Linked DNA regions of Thalassobaculum sp. OXR-137. The protein of the gene in region 2 interacts with the protein of the main gene of each other region in a pairwise test. Links are inferred from orthologs where the notes say so. Each region holds a gene or a part of one and is shown on either strand. Other genes may lie near its edges.

Region 1 (3,034 bases), 110 kb from region 2 along the record:
GGGCATTCTGGTGGAGTCCTCCGGATCGGCATTGAACCAGACCACATAGCGCGGCCGGCGCCCCTTGTCTAATCCGACGCTTGCGGCAGGGTCATTTGCGGCACGCATGGCGGAGATCGGAACGGCCCGTCCGCCCGTCAACCCCGCCCATTCCCGACGGCTCCGCATGAGTACGGCGGCGGGAAGCGGGATATTTGCGATTTCACACAAAATCATTGTGAAATCGTAAGACATGCTGCATTTCGCCTTGAATACCCGTACAAACCGAATTAGTTTTTTCCTTGGCTCGGTCGGGCGATGGGAACGGGACCTCCTCTCGCCAGAACAATCTTGGGGTGTCAGCCGCGTTTGGTCGCTGCTGCCAAGTGGAGAGGTCTGATCGTGAAACTCAGCACGAAGAGCCGGTACGCCGTCATGGCGATGTGTGATTTGGCGTCCAGTGCCCAGGGCCGGCCCATTTCGCTCGCCGAAATCGCCCAACGGCAGGATATTTCCCTGTCTTATCTCGAACAGCTGTTCGCCCGGCTCCGCCGCGCCGGACTGGTCCGCAGTGTGCGCGGACCCGGCGGCGGCTATCTGCCGGGCAAGGCGCTGGGCGACATGCGGATCGCCGAGATCGTCCAGGCCGTCGATATCGACAGTCCGCGCGGAAGTTGCACGCCCGGTGCGCCCCATTGCTGTTCCGAGAAGAACGCCACCTGCCAGACCCACGACCTGTGGGAGCAGCTCGGCAACCAGATGCTCTGGTATCTGAACCGGGTCACCGTCGAGCAGGTGCTGACCGGGAACGTTCCGGGTGCGACCACCGCGAAGGATCCCAAGGCCCAGGCTGCGGCCGATTGATGCGGTCGGCCGGTCGATCGGATCGCCGGCTGATCCGATCCCTGACCGGTGCGACCGAGCGCGAGTCCGGCCGGCGTTGACCCCGCGGGCCGGGACGCCTAAGCCTCTCGTCTTGCCCTGAACGGCGATGGCGGGATGACGACCTATCTCGATTACAATGCGACCGCGCCGATCCGTCCGTCGGTGATCGACGCCATGACGGAGGCGGCGCGGACCCACGGCAATCCGTCCTCGGTCCATGCCCAGGGGCGGGCCGCCCGGCACCGCATCGAGGCCGCGCGGCGGGCCGTGGCCGCCCTGGTCGGCCGGGAGGGCGCCGATGTCGTCTTCACCTCTGGCGGCACCGAGGCCGATGCCCTGGCCGTGCGCGGCCTGGGCCGCACCCCCATCCTGGTCTCCGCCATCGAGCACGACGCGGTCCTGGCCGCGGCTCCCGATGCGCCGCGCATCGCGGTGACCGGCGACGGGGTGATCGACCTGGCCGAGCTCGAGGCCCGGCTGACGCCGCAGACCCCCGGTCTGGTCTGCGTGATGTGGGCCAACAACGAGACCGGCGTGGTGCAGCCGATTGCCGAGATCGCCCGTCTCGCCCATGCCGCGGGGTGGCTGCTGCACGTGGACGCGGTCCAGGGTGCCGGACGGCTCGATCCCGCCGCGGTGGGGGAGGTCGATTCCCTGGCCCTGTCCGCCCATAAGATCGGCGGCCCGCCCGGCATTGGCGCCCTGGTGCTGCGCGACGGGCTCGCCGTGACCGCGCTGATCTGCGGCGGCGGACAGGAGCGGGGCCGCCGTTCCGGTACAGAGAATGACGTGGGCATCGCAGGGTTCGCCGTCGCCGCCCGCGAGGCGGCCGAGACGCGGGAGCCGGAAACCCGCCGGCTCATCGACCTGCGCGACCGGATCGCGGCCGGCGTGACCGCCGCCGCTCAGGAAGCCCGGATCATGGGGGCGGGAGCGGAGCGGCTGTGCAACACGCTCTCCATCGCCCTGCCGGGCGTGGCCGCGGAAACCCAGGTGATGGCCCTCGACCTCGCCGGCATCGCCGTCAGCGCCGGTTCGGCCTGCTCGTCGGGCAAGGTGAAGCGCTCCCACGTGCTCGACGCCATGCATCCGGGGGATCCGATCGCCGGCCAGGCCATCCGCGTCAGCCTCGGCTGGGCCAGCACGACGGAGGATGCCGATCGCTTCTTGCACGCCTGGGGCGCGATGCGCGACCGTCTGTCCCCCGCCGCATCCCAACCCTGACGTCGAAACGAAAGACCTGTCCGATGACCGAGATCGTGCCCGCCGGAAGTTTCCTTGGCCGTCTGATCGCCGCCTGCCCCGATGCCTGGGCGCGCTACACCGATCATGCCTTCGTGCGCGGCCTGGCCGACGGCACCCTGCCGCAGGCGGCTTTCCGGCACTATCTGGCCCAGGACTATCTCTTCCTGATCCATTTCGCCCGGGCCTACGCGCTGGCGGTCTACAAGGCCGACGACCTCGCCGAGATGCGCGCGGCCGCGGCCACGGTGAACGGCCTGCTCGACACCGAGATGAGCCTGCACGTGAAATATTGCGCCGGATGGGGGCTGACCGAACCGGAGATGGCCGCGATCCCCGAGGACCCGGCCTGCGTCGCCTATACCCGCTACGTGCTGGACCGGGGCATGGCGGGCGATCTGCTGGATCTGCAGGCGGCGCTGGCGCCCTGCGTGGTCGGCTACGGCGTCATCGGCGCCCGGATCGCCGCCGATCCGGCGACCGTGCGCGGCGACAGCAATCCGTATGAGGCCTGGATCGCCATGTATTCCGGCGCCGATTATCTCGACATCGTCCGTGGTGCCGTCGCCCAGTTCGACCGGCTGGCCGACAAGCGCGGCGGCGATGCCCGCTTCGCCTCCCTGTCGAAGACCTTCACCGCCGCCACCGAGCTGGAGGTCGATTTCTGGCAGATGGGACTGAACGCGGTCTGAAGGGGGCGCGGGGCCGCCGGGCTTGCGATCCGGGGCCCGCACCTGCATATCTCTGCCCCATGAGCCCGAAGAGCGACCCGTTCCCCGATCTGGATCTCGGCCTGCCCGGCCCGCGCAGCGCGCGGCGCGTGGTCGTTGCCATGTCCGGCGGCGTCGACAGTTCGGTCACGGCCGTCCTGCTGAAGGAGGCCGGTTACGACGTGGTCGGCATCACCCTGCAGCTTTACGACCACGGC
Region 2 (3,066 bases):
ATCACGTTCAGCCGGTTGAGATCGACGGGGATGCCGAGACGGCCGGCGATGGCGGTCAGGTGGACGATGGCGTTGGTCGACCCGCCGATGGCGAGCAGAACGCGCAGGGCATTCTCCACCGACTTCTCGGTGATGATGTCGCGCGGCAGCAGCCGGTCGTCGCCCTTGGCGAGCGCCAGTTCCATGGCGCGCACGCCCGATGCCTCGGCGGCGCGCAGGCGGTCGGCATGGACCCCCGGGATGGAAGCGGTGCCCGGCAGGGTCATGCCCAGGGCCTCGGCGATGCAGGCCATGGTGCTGGCCGTGCCCATGACGGCGCAGGTGCCGGCGGTGGTGGCGAGGCTGCCCTCGATCCGCTTGATGCCCTCGTCCGACACCTCGCCGGCGCGGTACTTGCCCCAGAACCGGCGGCAGTCGGTGCACGCGCCCAGGCGCTCGCCGTCATAGGGCGAGGTCAGCATCGGGCCGACGGCGCAGTAGACCACCGGGACTTCCGCGTTGGCCGCCCCCATGAGCTGGGCCGGCAGGGTCTTGTCGCAGCCGCCGATCACCACGACCGCGTCCATCGGCTGGGCGCGGATCATCTCCTCCACGTCCATGCTCATCAGGTTGCGGTACATCAGGGAGGTCGGGTTCAGGAAGGTCTCGCCCAGGGAGATCGTCGGGAACTCGATCGGCAGGCCGCCGGCGGCGAGCACCCCGCGCTTGGTGGCCTCGACCAGTTCCGGCATCAGCCGGTGGCAGTTGTTGAAGCCGCTCCCCGAGGAGCAGATCCCGACCACGGGCTTGTCCAGCATCTCGCGGCTGTAGCCCATGGACGAGGCCATGGAGCGCCGCAGGTAGAGGCTGAACTCGTTGTCGCCGTAGTTGGTCAGGCCGCGTCCGAGGCCCTTGGGCGTTTCGTCATTGGTCATTATTTGGTTCCTCCCGCGCGCACCATAGTCGCGGGCGGTGCGGATTGGGAAGGCGCGCAAATCGAAGGGACACGCCTCTCCCGGCGATCCTTCAATCTTTTCCCTCACAGCGCCTTCCTGGACGCCTCCGGCCGCAAGGTCGGATGAGATCCAGGATCGTGGCACTGGCAGCGACGTGCCACGATCCTGGATCGCCCCACCCGGACGGAGTCCGGGCAGGACGTCCAGGAAGTCGGGAAAATGCAGGAATGCAGGAGAGCCGACAGCATGCGCCGAGACCGGCGTAGCCGCCTCGCCCCATTTCCCAACGCGACTTCTCCCAACGCGACTGCCTGGACGGACCTTCCGGACCCCGTCCGGGAGGGGAGATCCAGGACCGTGGCACCCGGTAGACGGAGCACGGTCCTTGATCTCCTCCGGCGAAGGGCCGGAGGGGTCCAGGAAGTCGGTTATTGGGCGATCGGAGCTCTCGGGACCGCGGCGTCCGCCCGGTCTCAGCTCGTGCGGCGCAGGACGAAGCGTAGGACCTCGCCCTCCTCCGCCGCGACCAGTTCGTGGCCGGATTGGCGGGCGTAGTGGCGGAAATCCAGCACCGCCGCCGGATCGGTGACCAGCACCTCCAGCAGCGCCCCGATCTCGACCTGTCCGATCGTCTTGCGCGCCTTCAGCACCGGCAGCGGACATTTCAGGCCGCGCACGTCGAGGGATTTGGCAATCGGTTCGTCAGCGCTCATCCGGCGTGTCCTGGGCAAATTGCGTCGCCGCACCCGTCGGCCGGGCGTCGGCGATCTCCCGCACCATCTTCGCCAGCACGGTCTGGGTAAAGCCCCTCTCTTCGGTCGCCACCACGACGAAGGCGCCGAGTCCGCCGATCACGTCCATCTCGTAATGCTCCTCCAGCGGCTCGCCGCTCGGCCCGGTGCGCACATTGCGGTTGGCGACGACCAGCCCGTTGATGGTGATGCCGTCGGCGACGGCCATCGAGCGGATCAGGGCGAGCGGCCGGCCGCCGATCTGCGGGCCGTCGCCGGACAGGTCGATCACCTTGCGGGCACCCTGAATGTCGTTGGTGCGGATCAGGTCGGCGGAATAGGCGATGGCCTCGCTGATCGAGTTGTAGCCATAGGCCGCCCGAGGGGCCGCCAGCAGCTTCGCGCCCCAAGCCAGGGCGTCGTCGCGGCCGGCGATGACGGTCCAGTCGACGATGGTGTGCTGGCTCTCCGGCGCGCCCCATTCCACGAAGGCCACCGCGATCCGGCCGAGCGGACCGGCGGCGATCACGTCCTGCACCCGCTGGTCGGCAAGGGCCGCGGCATAGCCCTGACGCTGGAAACGGAGCTCCTCGTCGTCGATCGATCCCGACCCGTCCGAGGCGAAAACCAGTTCCAGATCGACCTCGATCGGGGACCCGGTCTGGACCTGCACCTGGGCCTGCGCGACGGGGGTTAAGACCAGCGCCGCCAACAGAAAAAACCCGGTCCAGCCTGTGGATATGTGCCGAAGCGCCGAAAGGCCACCAAGGGGAGAAACCCGCCGCTTTTCGCTCAACCGACGATCCGGCGAATTTTTAACTTTAAAATCCAAGTCGGTTTCGGCGGATCGCCTATGATTCCGAAGGCCAAAAATTGTCCACATCACATCCACAGCCCCATCGCTCGAAGGTGTCTGTCACATGTGCGAGTAGCAGCACTTCAGGAATTCAAAGTGGCAGGGTGGCAGCGATCAACTCGCAATGCCGTGAGGAATGCCACGAGCGGCCGGTAATCGCTCCGACCCGGGGTCAGGATCGGGGCGCGGTCCTGCCGGCGATCCGGTCGGCCTCGGCCTGGGCGCGCTCGTGGATGAAGTCCAGCACCGCGCGGATCCGCGCTAGCTTCGACAGGTCGCGGTGGACCAGCAGCCAGAGGTCCACGCCGGGGATCTCGGTGCCGGGCAGCACCCGGACGACATCGCGGGCTTCGTCGCCCACCATGCAGGGCACCAGGGCGATGCCGATCCCCGCCCGGGCGGCGGCGAGGCGGGCGCTGGCCGGATTGGTGGCGAAGGCCGGCGGCCGCCCGCCCATCTGCTGACGCAGCCAGCTCACCGGCGCGTTCTCCGGAAACCCGTCCAGCCAGTCGATCACCGCGTGTCCGGCCAGATCGCCGGGCGC

What was found. The genes of interacting proteins can lie anywhere in the genome.
Region 1: the proteins of T8K17_RS13250 (region 2) and T8K17_RS12670 interact in binary tests that used the Escherichia coli proteins (3 or more experiments, as listed by UniProt). The link is inferred for Thalassobaculum sp. OXR-137 from one-to-one orthologs.

Annotation. Positions count from the first base shown.
Region 1 is NZ_CP139715.1:2,689,706-2,692,739, forward strand. What follows is about bases 70-3,033. They hold T8K17_RS12670 (cysteine desulfurase family protein), read left to right. Parts: upstream 70-978; coding sequence 979-2,088; downstream 2,089-3,033. Other genes in these bases: T8K17_RS12665 (Rrf2 family transcriptional regulator), read left to right, coding at 382-843; tenA (thiaminase II), read left to right, coding at 2,112-2,798; mnmA (tRNA 2-thiouridine(34) synthase MnmA), read left to right, coding at 2,858-3,033. In the rest of the region: T8K17_RS12660 (alpha/beta hydrolase), read right to left, coding at 1-6; more of mnmA, read left to right, coding at 3,034-3,034. UniProt on the Escherichia coli protein: Master enzyme that delivers sulfur to a number of partners involved in Fe-S cluster assembly, tRNA modification or cofactor biosynthesis. Catalyzes the removal of elemental sulfur from cysteine to produce alanine.
Region 2 is NZ_CP139715.1:2,802,073-2,805,138, reverse strand. Bases 29-3,024 are described here. They hold T8K17_RS13250 (sulfurtransferase TusA family protein), read right to left. Parts: upstream 1,649-3,024; coding sequence 1,409-1,648; downstream 29-1,408. Other genes in these bases: T8K17_RS13240 (LysR family transcriptional regulator), read right to left, coding at 2,695-3,024; T8K17_RS13245 (DUF1194 domain-containing protein), read right to left, coding at 1,638-2,339; T8K17_RS13255 (dihydroxy-acid dehydratase), read right to left, coding at 29-914. Also shown: more of T8K17_RS13255, read right to left, coding at 1-28; more of T8K17_RS13240, read right to left, coding at 3,025-3,066. UniProt on the Escherichia coli protein: Sulfur carrier protein involved in sulfur trafficking in the cell. Part of a sulfur-relay system required for 2-thiolation during synthesis of 2-thiouridine of the modified wobble base 5-methylaminomethyl-2-thiouridine (mnm(5)s(2)U) in tRNA.